3 regions of the Clostridium sartagoforme genome follow, and region 1 is predicted to be linked to each of the others. Evidence: riboswitches for the same ligand, from Rfam matches in the RefSeq annotation. Region 1 holds a riboswitch; each other region holds the start of a gene.

Region 1 (5,020 bases):
GTTGTCATTCCATGTCCTTGAAAGTATATTACTATATCTTTCAAATCTTTTTGCTCCATATAAGATTCGTAAATTATCTTGAACTTTTTTTCCCCGATTCCTTCAATTTCTTGTAGTCTTTCAATATGATTCTCTAATATATCTAAAGTTTCCTCTTTAAATCTATCAACAATTTTCTTTGCTGTTATAGGCCCTATACCATGGATTATTCCTGTACTTAAATATCTCTTAATTCCATCTATTGAATTAGGTAGTATTTCCTCATATTCATCTATATTAAATTGGCGCCCAAATTGTTTATGAAGAACCCATTGTCCTTTTAATTTAACACTTTGCCCTTCTTTCAAAAAAGGAACGATTCCAACTGCATTAATGCAGTCCTTATCAACTCTTATTTTCGATACAACATATCCTGTATCTTCACTTTTGAATACAATAGATTCTACTACTCCATTTAGAAATTCCATGCTATCTCTCCAAATCTTTTTTGATAATATTTTAATTTTTACAATTTTATTATATAATTATATCATATATAAATCGTAATGAAGACTATACAACTATACATTTGTTTAATCCAAATTATATTTTTATGATATAATTGAATACATAATATAGTAATTAAATTCAAGCAAATAATTTTTTAATATTATACTTTGGAGGTGCTAATATGATAATTAAAAATTGTAATATAATATTTATTGATAAAATAGAAAAAGGGTCTGTTTTAATTGAGGACGGGAAAATTAAAGAAATAAATCCGAAATTTTCAGATGATAGTGAAGTAATAGATGCAGATGGGTTATATTTATCTCCAGGATTTATAGATGTTCATATTCATGGTGCTGGAGGCTATGATACAATGGATGGTACATTTGAAGCTATTAATGAAATTTCCAAAACTATAGTTAAACATGGAACTACTTCCTTTACACCTACTACTATGACTGTATCCGTAGATGATATAAGAAAATCAATGTCTGTTATAAAAGATGCTAAAGAAAATGGTACTGATGGCGCTATCGTTTTAGGTGCACATCTTGAAGGTCCATTTATTAGTCCAAAAGCTATAGGGGCTCAAAACCCTAACTTCTTAATTCCACCAACAATAGAAAACTTTAATGCTATGGTAGGAGATGCTGAAGATGCCGTCGTATCTATAACAATTGCTCCTGAAGTTCCTGGTGCTAAAGAATTAATAAAAGAATTATCAAGAAAGGGAATAGTTTGTTCTATAGGACATACAAAAGCGACTTATAATGAAGCTATGGAAGGAATTAAATGTGGTTGCTGTCATTCAACTCATTTATTTAATGCAATGACACCATTTGCTCATAGAGAACCTGGAGTTGTAGGTGCTATATTTGATAGTGAGATAACTACTGAAACAATTTCTGATGGTATTCATATATCTTATCCATCTCTTAGAATTGCTTATAATCAAAAAACTACAGATAAGGTTTTACTGGTTACTGATGCAATGATGGCATGTGCTATGCCTGATGGTATGTATGCGTTAGGTGGTCAAGATGTTATTGTTAAAGATGGTGCTGCAAGACTTCTAAGCGGAAGTTTAGCTGGTTCAATATTAACTTTAGATAAAGCTGTTAAAAATGTATATCAGAATGTTGGCCTTTCTTTGAACGAAGCTGTAAAAATGGCAACTTTCAATGCTGCTAGACATTGTAAGGTTGAAGATAAAAAGGGTCTTGTTAAAGAAGGATATGATGCTGATCTAGTATTATTTGATGAAGATATAAATATAAAAAAAGTAATTGTTGGTGGAAGAACAGTTCATTCAGCTTAATATAGTTCACAGTGTACAGTACACAATTTACAGCTGAATGTAACTTTTCATCCCATCTGAAAAGCAAAGAGCCTAATTAGTATATTTCTAATTAGGCTCTAATTTTATTTTTAGATTTTTAGCTAAGCTGAAAATCATCCAAAACTGTGCACTGTGAACTTTAACCTATTCACTGACTAAAGTAGTTTCTTTATTTCTTCTACCTTATTTAATTGTTCCCATGGTAAATTTAAATCATTTCTACCAAAGTGTCCATAAGCAGCTGTTTGTTTATATATTGGTCTTCTTAATTCTAAATCTCTTATTATAGCTCCTGGTCTTAAATCAAATACCTTTTCAGCTATTGAAATGATTTCTTCTTCTGATTTCTTTCCAGTTCCAAATGTATCTATTTCTATTGATACTGGTTTAGCTACTCCAATAGCATAAGCTAATTGAATTTCTAATTTATCTGCAACTCCTGCTGCAACTAAGTTCTTAGCAACCCATCTTGCTGCATATGCTGCTGATCTATCAACCTTAGTTGGATCTTTTCCAGAGAATGCTCCACCACCATGTCTTCCATATCCACCATATGTATCAACGATTATTTTTCTTCCTGTTAAACCACTATCTCCTTGTGGGCCTCCAACAACAAATCTTCCAGTTGGATTTATATAATATTTAGTATTATCATCTAACAATTCTGATGGAACTACAGCTTTAATCACATGTTCCATTAAATCTTTTCTTATTTGTTCTTGAGATACATCTTCACCATGTTGTGTTGATATTACTATTGCATCTATTCTTACAACTTTATTATCATCATATTCAACTGTAACTTGAGTTTTTCCATCTGGTCTTAAGTATGGTAAAGTACCATTTTTTCTAACTTCTGATAATCTTCTTGATAACCTATGAGCCATAGCTATTGGTAATGGCATATATTCTTCAGTTTCATTTGTTGCAAAACCAAACATCATACCTTGGTCCCCAGCACCAACTGCTTCAACTTCGTCCTTTTGGCCTGACTTTGACTCTAAAGCTTCATCAACACCCATAGCTATATCACCTGATTGCTCATCTATTGATGTTAAAACTGAGCATGTATCACAGTCAAAACCATACTTAGCTCTATCATATCCTATTTCCCTTACAGTTTCTCTTACTAATTTAGGGATATCAACATAACAATTGGTTGATATTTCTCCCATAACTAGTACCATTCCTGTTGTAACTGCAGTTTCGCAAGCAACTCTTGCTGTTGGATCTTTAGCTAAAATACTATCTAATACTGCATCTGATATTTGGTCGCATATTTTATCTGGATGTCCTTCTGTAACTGATTCTGATGTAAATAATCTTTTCATTTTATTTCTCCTTTCATTTTATTTGATATTAATTCTAAACTAAAATTATTTATAAAAAAAAATCTCTTCGATAAGAAGAGATAATAAAAATCATAATCTTTCTTATCTTGCAAATTACTTTGCAGGAATTGGCACCACACTCAAACTTAATGAAGTAGGTTGCCGGGTTTCATCGGGCCCTTTTCCCTCCGCCTCTCTGGATAAGAACTAATATCAAATTTTACTTTTCAGATTATAGCATCTTTAATACTAATAGTCAACTATAAAACCTAAAAATTATTCATGTTTATTGTATTATTTTGTCGAATATTACTTAAATTAAAAAATAAAAAAGACAAAATATTGTCTTTTTTATTTTACTATATAAATTACTATTTTAGAAATTTATACTTTTAAGAATATTTTCGAAAACCGGCTTTGCTTCTTCATATTTAGATTGCGTAGACCATGCAGTAAATTGATAAAAAACATCTTCATGTTCAATACATGTAATTAAAAACTTAGCTTTAATTTTATTTACTGAGCCTGACAGCTCAAATTGCCTTGCAGAAATATTATTACCGATTATTGACTCATTAATCATTGAAACATCTGCACCTTCAACAGTTGTTTTCATGTTTTCCATTATGATTGTAGCATAGTCATCAACAGTAAACTCGTCTTCAAAATCCTCAGAAGTTTCTTCAATAACAATCATATACTGCTCTTTTGCCTCAAGACTCATTTGAATAGTTGCCACATCATTTAGACTTGCTTCCTTCCAAGATTCTGGGAAACTCATAGAAATATTAGAAAGATTAGACTTTATCGTCTGAACACTTTCAATGTCATTGCTCTTAGCTTGTTCTAAACCTTCCTTAACACCTTCTGCAAATGTGCTACACCCAGTAAACAAGAAAAATGTCAAAACCAATGTTGATATGGATATTAATAACCTTTTCATAAAGACCTCCTTAATTTTATATAAATTAACCCATTAAATTTTATTAAGTGGTAGTCCCACTATTTAACAAATAAAAAAATATCGGTCAAACACTTTTTCATTAAATTGGTGTTTGACCGATAATAACTTTGGTGGGGGAGGACGGATTCGAACCATCGAAACGAAACGTAACAGATTTACAGTCTGCCCCCTTTGGCCACTCGGGAACTCCCCCATATTGGAGCTGGCAATAGGAATCGAACCTACAACCTGCTGATTACAAGTCAGCTGCTCTACCGTTGAGCCATGCCAGCATATTTAATTAATAAAATATCTAATTCTCTTCTTTCAGCAGATGGAATTTCACACTAAATTCAGTTATTACTACTCTCTACTTCATCAAGTGTTCAATACCAAAATGGTGGAAACAACAGGGATCGAACCTGTGACCCTCTGCTTGTAAGGCAGATGCTCTCCCAGCTGAGCTATGCTTCCACGTTAAATTTCAAAAATTATTTATAAAATGGTGGGGGAGGACGGATTCGAACCATCGAAACGAAACGTAACAGATTTACAGTCTGCCCCCTTTGGCCACTCGGGAACTCCCCCATTTTATGGAGCTGGCAATAGGAATCGAACCTACAACCTGCTGATTACAAGTCAGCTGCTCTACCGTTGAGCCATGCCAGCACATTATATACTAAATAAATTTTAAAATGGTGGGGGAGGACGGATTCGAACCATCGAAACGAAACGTAACAGATTTACAGTCTGCCCCCTTTGGCCACTCGGGAACTCCCCCATTAAAATTTATTCATTTATCAGTTAAGTAAACCTTGCCGCCTTAACTGACAATGATTAGTATATATTTATTATATCTTAATTTCAAGTGTAATTTCTACGCATTTAGAGAATTTATATCTATTATAATCTATTTTT
Region 2 (5,020 bases), on a different contig from region 1:
CCTTAAAAAACTTTAATGTACTCAAAACTGGATTTGGTGCAGATTCCCCTAATCCACAAAGAGACGCATCTTTAACTACCTCACAAAGCTCTTCCATTTTTTCCAGATCTTCTTCTGCTGCTGTTCCATTTGTTATCTTCTTCAAAAATTCTAATATTCTTTTATTACCTATTCTACATGGAGTACATTTACCACATGACTCGTCTACACTAAATTCTAAATAAAACTTAGCAATATCAACCATACAATTATCTTCATCCATTACTATCATTCCACCTGATCCCATCATAGAACCTATCTCTGTTAAGGTATCATATTCTATAGGGAGGTCTAAATATTCAATTGGAATACACCCACCTGAAGGTCCTCCTGTTTGTATTGCTTTTAATTCTTTATCATCTATAATTCCTCCACCTATTTCATATACAATATCTCTTAATGGAATTCCCATAGGAACCTCCACAAGCCCAACATTATTAATATTTCCTGCTAAAGCAAAAACTTTAGTTCCTGTAGATTTCTCCGCTCCTATTGAGCTATACCATTCAGAACCTTTGTTAATTATTTGACTAACATTTGCGAAAGTTTCCACGTTATTAACACATGTAGGCCTTTGCCATAATCCCTTTTCAGAAGTTCTCGGTGGCTTCATAGTAGGCTCTCCTCTTAATCCTTCTATTGAGTGAATTAATGCTGTTGCTTCTCCACACACAAATGCTCCTGCTCCATATTTTATTTCTATATCAAATTTAAATCCTGTATTTAATATATTGTCTCCTAGCACACCTATTTCTCTTGCTTGCTTTAAAGCTATTTTCAGCCTTTGAACAGCTAGAGGATATTCCGCTCTTATATATATATAACCCTTACTTGATCCAATAGCATATCCACAAATAGCCATTGCTTCTAAAACTGAATTAGGGTCACCCTCTAATATTGCTCTATCCATAAATGCTCCTGGATCGCCTTCATCAGCATTACAGATTACATATTTTACATCACCTTTTGCTCTTCTTGCAGCTTCCCACTTTCTACCTGTTGGAAATCCTCCGCCTCCTCGGCCTCTAAGTCCTGATTCACTAATTTCCTTTATAACATCTTCTTGTGTCATAGTTGTTAATACTTTTCCTAACGCTGTATAAGCTCCTATCCCTAAAGCTTCTTCCATATTTTCTGGATCTATAACTCCACAGTTTTTTAGTGCTATTTTTACTTGCTTTTTATAAAAAGGAATATCTTCTTTTACTTTTATTCTTTCTTTTGTTTCTTTATCTTCATAAAGTAATCTCTCAACTACTCTTCCCTCTAAAATATGACTTTCTATTATTTCTTTAACGTCCTCTTCTGTTACCTTTATATAAAATACCTTATCTGGCATAATTTCTATTACTGGGCCTTTTGCACAAAATCCAAAGCATCCAGTCATTATTACTTTAATTTCATCTTTTAAATTTAGCCTATCTATTTCTTCATTGAAAGCTCTGCTAATATTATCAGCATTTGAAGCTTTACATCCTGGTCCTCCACAAATTAATATATGTCTTTCTTTTATTTCACCATTATTATATTTTTCAGGATTCTCTCTAACCTCTATATTCTTTTTAAATTCTTGAACTCTTTCTAATAAATCATTGTAATTATTTATTCTCTCCATATTAACCTTGCTCCCTTAGATTATTTATTAATTCATTTACTTGAGGTTTAGTAAAATATCCATAAACTTTATCATTTACAAGCACTACTGGTGCAATAGCACATGATCCGACACATCTTAAAGTATCTAAAGTAAATAATCCATCTTTGGTAGTTTCGCCTTCTTTTATGCCTAATATTTTTTTAAAATCCTCTAATATATCACAAGCTCCTCTTACAAAACAAGCAGTTCCTGTACATATACTTATTACATATTTGCCTTTTGGTTCGGTTGAAAAATAGGAATAAAATGTTACTACACCATATACTTTAGATGCTGGTATATTTAGCATAGAAGCAATATACTCCTGAACCTCTCTTCCTAAATATCCATATAAGCCTTGTGCATGATGAAGTACCGCAATCAAAGAACTTTCATCATCATTCCCATTCTGGATAAATAATTCTAACTCCTTAAATTTACCACATGTATTTCTCAAACTATCTCCCCCGTATCTTTTTCTTAATATTATAAATTTTCAAAATATTTTAATAATTAAATGGTATCATATTTCTATTTATTTTGAAATATGTAAAAATTTATATATTCACTTTATTTATTTAATATTATGTTCTATTATAATTTATACATAAAAATAAAAGAGTTATATTCTATATAATATTTATTAGAATATGACTCTTTTATGTATAATTTTTATTTTTGTTATTAAAATTTAATTATTAATTTATTCTTCTCCATAGATATTTAGTGAAAAACCAGATTTCAATGCTTCTTTAGCATATTCCTTTGCTCCAAATAATGATAAATCCTTATAGTTTCCACATTGAATTTCATTAGCTGCAGGTATTTCTGTTGCATTCAAAATTTCTTTTAATGAAAATTCCAATTCACTCTTTATTTCATAAGGTTCTATATCTCCCCAAATAGTCAAATAAAATCCTGTTCTACATCCCATTGGTGATAAATCTATTATTCCTTCTAATCTTCCTCTTAATTCATGAGCTAGAAGATGTTCTAATCCATGCATTGCTGCTGTACCAAAAGCTTCTTTGTTAGGTTGTAAAAATCTAATATCAAATTTAGTTACCTTATCTCCTTTTTCCCCTGTTAATAAACAACACTTTCTAATATAAGGAGCTTTAACTATTCTATGATCTAATTCAAAACTTTCTACCTTTTCCATATTTCATCCTCCATATAGATATTTAACTTTTTTATTTAGTATCATATATATATTAACTAATTTATTACTTTTTCACAATTATTAATAGTATCCAATATAGAAAATATATTTGTACTTATTCTCTTAGCAACATATGCATTATTCATTGTATATAAATGGACTCCATCAACACCACTTGATATTAAATCTATTATTTGCTCAATAGCATATGCGATTCCTGCATCTCTTAAGGCTTCTGGATTATATTCGTATTTATTCATTATTTTAATGAACTTTTTAGGTAGTTTAGCTCCACATAACGATACAATCCTTTTTATTTGTTTAGTATTAATAACAGGCATTATTCCTGCTTGTATTGGAATATCTATATTGTACTCATTAGTTTTATCTAAGAAATTATAAAAATACTCGTTATCAAAAAACAGTTGAGATATTAAATGCGTTGCTCCTGAATCTTGCTTTTTCTTCAAAATTTTAAATTCTGTATCTAAATCTACAGTATTTAAATGCCCTTCTGGATAACAAGCTCCCACTATATTAAAATCATTTCTTTTCTTAATGTGACTTATAAGATCACTTGCATAATTAAATTCACTAATTCCATCATAATTACTTGGAATATCTCCCCTTAATGCCAATATATTTTCTATTCCTGATTCCTTTAAATTATTTAGTATATAATCAACTTGAGTTTTAGTTGAATTTATACAAGTTAAATGCGCTAAAGCCTCTATACCATATTTCTTTTTTACTACTGAAGAAATTTCACATGTCATATTCTTTGATAAACTCCCACCTGCCCCATAAGTTACACTAATAAAATCTGGCTTTAAATCTTTTAATTCCTCTAAGGTATTGTAAATTATATCGATTTTTGATTCTTGCTTTGGTGGAAATATCTCAAAAGAAAAAACCACCTCTTTTTCATTAAATAAATTCTTAATATTCATATTTTCCCCCCATTTTATTGCTTAAATATTTTAACAAAAGCGCAAAACACTTTTTAAGTTCACAGTTTACAAGGCATAATTCACAGTTGTTTATTTAGTGAATACTTGATAAGAAGTAGTGAAAATTATAGGAATAATTCACCAAAATTAAGTTTTAAAAACTATTATAATTTTTTAGGCAATAAAAAATACCCAAAGATAACACTTGGGTATTAATATATTGCCTATAAATTACCCTTATCTAACAGGAATTAGCACCACACAATAGAAATATATAAATTAAAATCACTTATTACATTTCACCTTTGTAGGTTGCCGGGTTTCTCAGGGCCAGTCCCTCCACCACTCTTGATAAAGTCTTAGTATATTCTTTTTTATAATTATAAAGTATTTTATATCTTGTGTAAATAATACTATTAATTAAATATGGCTAATCTTTAGTTATCATCTTTAAACATAGCCATAATTATTTCATCATAATATCTTCCATTTCTATATATCTCTTTTTTTAATATTCCTTCTTCTTTAAATCCAACCTTCTTATAACATGCTATTGCTCTATTATTAAATGAAAATACATTAAGTTTTATTTTATTCATGTTAACTTCTTCAAAAATAAACTTGATTAGTACTTTTAGTGCATCACTTCCATATCCCTTGCCCCAATATTCTTTATCTCCAATCATTATTCCCACTACACAAGTTCTATTTTTTACATCACATTCATTAATACTGCATCCGCCTATATATTTTCCAGTTTTTAAATCCTCAATTGCAAAATCATAAGTAAAATCCGTATTTGCTTTTCTACTTCTTACCCACTCTTCTTCTTGCCATTTAGTCATAGGAAATGGGATTGCAGAGTCCATAAGTTTTTTTACTTCTTCATTATTTATATATACTGTTGCCTTTTCTATATCTTCTTCCTTATATGCTCTTAGTTTTACTAACTGACCACTATACATAATAAGCCCCCCCTTTTATATTAATTAGTTCAGAATGCACAATTCGCGGTTCACAGTTTTTTGGTAAAGTACACAGGTATCAAGAAACAAGTTGTGATGTAAATTGAGAACCAATCTATATAACAACTTGTATCCGTTAACTGTTACCTGTCCTATTACTGTTCCCTATAACATAGAAACACCCGTGCACTGAAATAAATATTAATTCTTAATTAAAAGTAATACTATCGAAATTATACTAAAAGCTAAGCTAACCATATTTATATAT
Region 3 (5,020 bases), on a different contig from region 1:
TTACTCTACAAGGGTTACCCGCAGCTAATACATTACCTGGAATGCTCTTAGTTACAACACTTCCTGACCCAATAACCGAGTTTTTTCCTATTCTTACCCCTGGATTAATAGTAGTCCCACCACCTATCCAAACCCCATCACATATCTCTACCGGATCTGCATACTCTAAATCTTTCATTCTCTCTTCAACTGAAAGTGCATGATTAGCTGTAAATATGTTTACATTAGGCCCAATCATAACATTTTTTCCTATAGTAACTTTTCCACAATCTAATATTGTGCAATTATAATTTGCAAAGGATTTTTCGCCCCAATGTATATTATATCCATAAGCACATCTAAATGGTTGTTCTATATAGAACTCTTCAGGCGTATGTCCAAATAATCCCCTAAGCAAATTCATTCTTTTTTCTATTTCTTTTGGGTGTAATGAATTATATTCAAACATAACTTCATTTGCATGCTGTCTATCATTAAACAACTCATCCCCTAAAGACACATACCAATCACCTTTTAACATCTTTTCTTTCTCGGTCATATTAATCTCCTTTTAACATTAAATTATATTTATGAAAAGACTTCTATTTATTTTCTTCAATAAGCTTTTTCATCTTATTTTGAAGTAACCATATTTTCTTTTGCTTTCTATTATAAGAAACCATTTTTTCCTTATTATTAACACTAGATTCTAATTGCTTTGTAGTCTTTTCTTCATATAACTTTAATGCTTCATTAAGAATTTGAAATTCTTCTTTATTAAACATAAAAACACTCCTTATGCTAATGTAAATTAATTTATTTAATTATGATAGTGCTACATCTAAAATCATCATAATTACAAATCCTATAGAAAAAGCTATTGCACTAATATCTGAAAAATTATCTTCTGCAGCTTCTGGTATTAATTCTTCAACTACAACAAAAATCATGGCTCCTGCCGCAAAAGAAAGAAGATATGGCATAATTGGTGAAACAACACTAGAAAATATTATAGTTATTACTGCTGCTATAGGTTCTACTATTCCAGATAAAGCTCCATAAAGAAAAGCTTTATTTTTGCTTAATCCTTCACTTCTAATAGGCATTGATATTATTGCCCCCTCTGGGAAGTTTTGAATTGCTATTCCTATAGAAAGAGCGAGAGCCGATGCAATAGTTATTGCTCCACCTTCATTCATAACTGCTGCAAAAACAATTCCTATAGCCATTCCTTCTGGAATATTATGAATTACTACTGATAATACCAGTTTTGTAGTTTTACTTAATTTATAGTTTTTTGATCCCTCTTCATTCTTACCATCAACATGTATATGTGGAATGATTTTATCTAAAGAATATAAAAACATAATACCGACAAGTATTCCAACAGCAGCTGGAATAAATGATAATTTTCCCATGTCTTTAGAGATATCTATTGAAGGAATAATTAATGACCATACTGATGCTGCTATCATAACTCCTGATGCAAATCCAAGAAGTATTTTATTAACTTTTTTATTCATTTCTTTCTTCATTAAATATACACAAGCAGCACCTAAAGACGTACCTACAAAAGGTATTAAGATTCCGATTAAAATATTCATTGCTACTACTCCTCCTTTACAAATAGAATGTTCTCTATTTTTATAATAATGAATTAAATTTTATTCATCATATATATCGACTTAATTTTTACTTATTAATATGTTACAACTTTTACTCATGTTTATCAAGTATTCATGGATTTCTACCCTATTTATATTCATCAAAGTCTTAAAATATATACTTATTGCTGTAAATAAGCTTATCTGCCTATTTGAATACTCTCAATAATATTAAATTTGAAAAAAAAGCTACTATTCTACATAATGTATATAGAATAGTAGCTTTATAAAATTCTCTATATTGATTCTAATGCTTGTTCAAAGTCTGAGATTATATCTCTTATATCTTCTACTCCAATTGATACTCTCATCAAATCAGGAGTTACTCCACTTGCTATCTGTTCTTTTTCAGATAATTGACTATGAGTAGTTGTTGCTGGATGTAAAAGGCAGCTTCTTACATCACCTAATGTTACTACTAATGCTACTAAATTTAATGATTTTGCAAACCTTTTTGCATCCTCTATACCGCCATTTATTCCAAAAGTTAATAATCCACTTCCTCCACCTTTTAAATATTTTTTTGCTTTATCATATTGAGAGCTCGTTTCAATATATGGATAATTAACCCATCTTATTTTAGGATGTTTTTCTAACCATTTTGCTAAATCTAAAGCATTTTGTGAATGTCTTTCCATTCTTAAATGAAGAGTTTCTAGCCCTAAGTTAGTTAAATAAGCATTAAAGGGACTTTGGCACGCCCCTAAATCTCGTCCTAATGTAACTCTTAATTTTGTTATATATGCTGCATTTCCAAAGCTTTCTACATACCTTAACCCATGATAACTTGCATCTGGTTCTGTGAAATCTTTAAATTTTCCATTTGCCCAGTTAAAATTTCCACCATCAACTACTATTCCACCAATACTTTGAGCATGACCATCTGCATATTTTGTTGTGGAATGTACTACTACATTAGCTCCATGTTCAAATGGATTACATAAGTATGGCGTTCCCACTGTGTTATCTACTATAAATGGAATTTCTAACCTTTTTGAAACATCTGCAAATTTATCAAAATCTAATATATCTAATCCTGGATTTCCTATTGTTTCTCCATATATTACTTTAGTATTATCCTTTGCACATGAAAGTATTTCTTCTTGGCTTGCTTCTGGATCTACAAAAGTAACATCTATTCCCATTTTTTTAAGATTTACTGTAAATAAGTTGACAGTTCCCCCATATAAACTCGCTGATGATATAACATGATCTCCAGCGCTGCATATATTTAATATTGCATATAATAAAGCTGCTTGTCCTGATGAGGTAGCTACTGCCCCAATACCACCTTGCAGTTTAGCAAACTTTTCTTCCAATGCTCCCACTGTTGGATTTGATATTCTGCTATATAGATGTCCTTCAGCCCCCAAATTAAATAACTTTTCTAATTGATCAGGATCATCATATTTATATGTCGCTGTTTGAAATATTGGTAATACCCTTGGCTCTCCAGCCTTTGGTGCATACCCTCCTTGAATGCATATTGTCCCTTTTTTCCATTGATTTGTCATATTAAAAGCCCCCTTTTTAATATAATTGCTTATTGCTTATACTTTTAGATATTATTTTTTAATAAAATAAAAAAAGTTACTTCAAAATAAGAAGCAACCTAAAATACTAAATTATTCATTAAAAAGTTTAATGAAATACCTTATTTGCCAAGCCATAGCTTGCAGGATTTAGCACCACACTAATTTACAAAATATCTTCATAATTTAGTAGGTTGCTAGGTTTCATAGGGCCAGTCCCTCCACCATTCTTAATAAAGTCTTTATTTATTTAATTATATTTTATAATACACTACATTTTTATACTTTTCAACCATTATTGGTAATTTTTTATAATTTTACTATTAGTTATTATATAATCTACTTTAATATCATGTTCTTCACTTTCTATTTTATCAATTACTTGAAGATCATAAGCTAAGACAACTTTATTAACTTTATAAGCTATATCCTTTAAATATCTATCGTAATATCCTCCCCCATAGCCTATTCTATTGCAATCTTTATCAAAAACAACTCCTGGTACTACTATTAAATCTATATTTTCTTTTTCAATATATTTAGAATCATCTATTGGCTCTAATATTCCCATTGAATTTTTCTTTAAATCATCAAAGGAGTTTAACTTTATTGCTTTCATTGATTTATTAGTTTTATATATTTTAGGAATAAAAACATCCTTTTTATCTTCTAAAGCTTTTTTTATTATATTTATTGTATTTATTTCATTACTAAAACTAATATAAATAAATATGTTTCTAGCATTCTTATATAACTCCGTATTTTTTAACTTATTAAATATTTCATTATCCATTATTTCTTTTTCATTCCTATTTAGTGAATCTCTTATTGATAATATTTTATTTCTTAAAATCTTTTTCTCTTCTTTTTTCATATTATTCTCCTAAAAATATCTATTGCAACTTATGCCATCTAAATTTTAATTCCTTTTATAATATATGATAATCCTAATCCTAAAAAGGCTACGACTGTTCCTAACATTAAATTATTTGTAAGTAATCCAATTGCTGTTCCAGCGATAAACCCTCCTAATATTATCAATTCATCCTTTTCTTCATTTTCATCTAATTCTTTATTTTCACCAGTTTCTTTATTTTCGTCTTTTTCTTCATATTCATTACTACTTTTATCTTCTAGATTAATTTCTTTAATAACTGTATCATTAACCATACTATCTCTATCTCTTACTAGCTCATCTAATGTTATTTCAAACAAATCACATAATACTATTAACTTTTCTATTTCAGGATAGGTTTGACCAGACTCCCACTTAGAAACCGCTTGTCTAGATACATCTAATAATTCCGCTAACTTTTCTTGCGATAATCCTTTTCCCTTTCTCAAGGACTGTAACTTTTCTGAAAATTTCATTTTTATCACCTCTATAAAAAAAATACCCTATACAAGTGTATTATACTACCAATTACTATTTGCTTTTTGTCAACCTAAAGTTGCCATGGTTTTAAATTACTAAGCAAGTTATATAGTTGACAGCATACAAGGCACAGTTCACAGTTATTTTGATTTTATAGTGAACATGGAACAAGCTTAATTATAGTCTGCTAAACTCAACTAAATTTTAATGTCCCTCACCAATTATTTTTTACCAATAACTTAATTCATTCTTAATTTAAATTCTTAATATAAGTTGGCGAAGGTAAATAAGCATATAGCGAGCTTAATACTTCTTTTCATAGCTATTTAGCTTATGAAACATATCTATTTATCGTAGCCTTTATATTCGCAATTTATATTTATAATGTCTCTCAATATAGATGCTGCTGCATTCATTGTTCCTGATGCACCACCTATTACACTAATATCCCCTAATGTATCGGTACTATA

The links. A riboswitch is a leader RNA that binds a small molecule or an ion and turns the genes downstream of it on or off. The one in region 1 is predicted to bind S-adenosylmethionine.
Region 2: it holds a riboswitch for S-adenosylmethionine, as region 1 does, so the genes downstream of both, metF (methylenetetrahydrofolate reductase [NAD(P)H]) here and metK (methionine adenosyltransferase) in region 1, are expected to answer to the same signal.
Region 3: it holds a riboswitch for S-adenosylmethionine, as region 1 does, so the genes downstream of both, ABDZ60_RS04040 (O-acetylhomoserine aminocarboxypropyltransferase/cysteine synthase family protein) here and metK (methionine adenosyltransferase) in region 1, are expected to answer to the same signal.

The regions. Positions count from the first base shown of each region.
Region 1 is NZ_BAAACH010000022.1:85,428-90,447, forward strand. It holds gene recD2 (SF1B family DNA helicase RecD2) at 1-467, opposite strand, end outside; gene nagA (N-acetylglucosamine-6-phosphate deacetylase) at 671-1,807, shown strand; gene metK (methionine adenosyltransferase) at 1,984-3,159, opposite strand; SAM riboswitch class I at 3,259-3,366, opposite strand; gene ABDZ60_RS10565 (DcrB/PsbP domain-containing protein) at 3,536-4,102, opposite strand; tRNA gene ABDZ60_RS10570 (tRNA-Tyr) at 4,232-4,316, opposite strand; tRNA gene ABDZ60_RS10575 (tRNA-Thr) at 4,321-4,395, opposite strand; tRNA gene ABDZ60_RS10580 (tRNA-Val) at 4,501-4,576, opposite strand; tRNA gene ABDZ60_RS10585 (tRNA-Tyr) at 4,606-4,690, opposite strand; tRNA gene ABDZ60_RS10590 (tRNA-Thr) at 4,697-4,771, opposite strand; tRNA gene ABDZ60_RS10595 (tRNA-Tyr) at 4,799-4,883, opposite strand.
Region 2 is NZ_BAAACH010000037.1:185,806-190,825, forward strand. It holds gene ABDZ60_RS14825 (NADH-ubiquinone oxidoreductase-F iron-sulfur binding region domain-containing protein) at 1-1,654, opposite strand, end outside; gene ABDZ60_RS14830 (NADH-quinone oxidoreductase subunit NuoE family protein) at 1,656-2,132, opposite strand; gene ABDZ60_RS14835 (S-ribosylhomocysteine lyase) at 2,379-2,837, opposite strand; gene metF (methylenetetrahydrofolate reductase [NAD(P)H]) at 2,894-3,787, opposite strand; SAM riboswitch class I at 4,022-4,145, opposite strand; gene ABDZ60_RS14845 (GNAT family N-acetyltransferase) at 4,225-4,752, opposite strand; gene ABDZ60_RS14850 (MraY family glycosyltransferase) at 4,954-5,020, opposite strand, start outside.
Region 3 is NZ_BAAACH010000011.1:59,660-64,679, reverse strand. It holds gene ABDZ60_RS04055 (sugar O-acetyltransferase) at 1-538, opposite strand, end outside; gene ABDZ60_RS04050 (hypothetical protein) at 582-764, opposite strand; gene ABDZ60_RS04045 (ZIP family metal transporter) at 804-1,583, opposite strand; gene ABDZ60_RS04040 (O-acetylhomoserine aminocarboxypropyltransferase/cysteine synthase family protein) at 1,880-3,157, opposite strand; SAM riboswitch class I at 3,295-3,415, opposite strand; gene ABDZ60_RS04035 (5-formyltetrahydrofolate cyclo-ligase) at 3,471-4,049, opposite strand; gene ABDZ60_RS04030 (helix-turn-helix domain-containing protein) at 4,088-4,546, opposite strand; gene ABDZ60_RS04025 (homoserine dehydrogenase) at 4,895-5,020, opposite strand, start outside.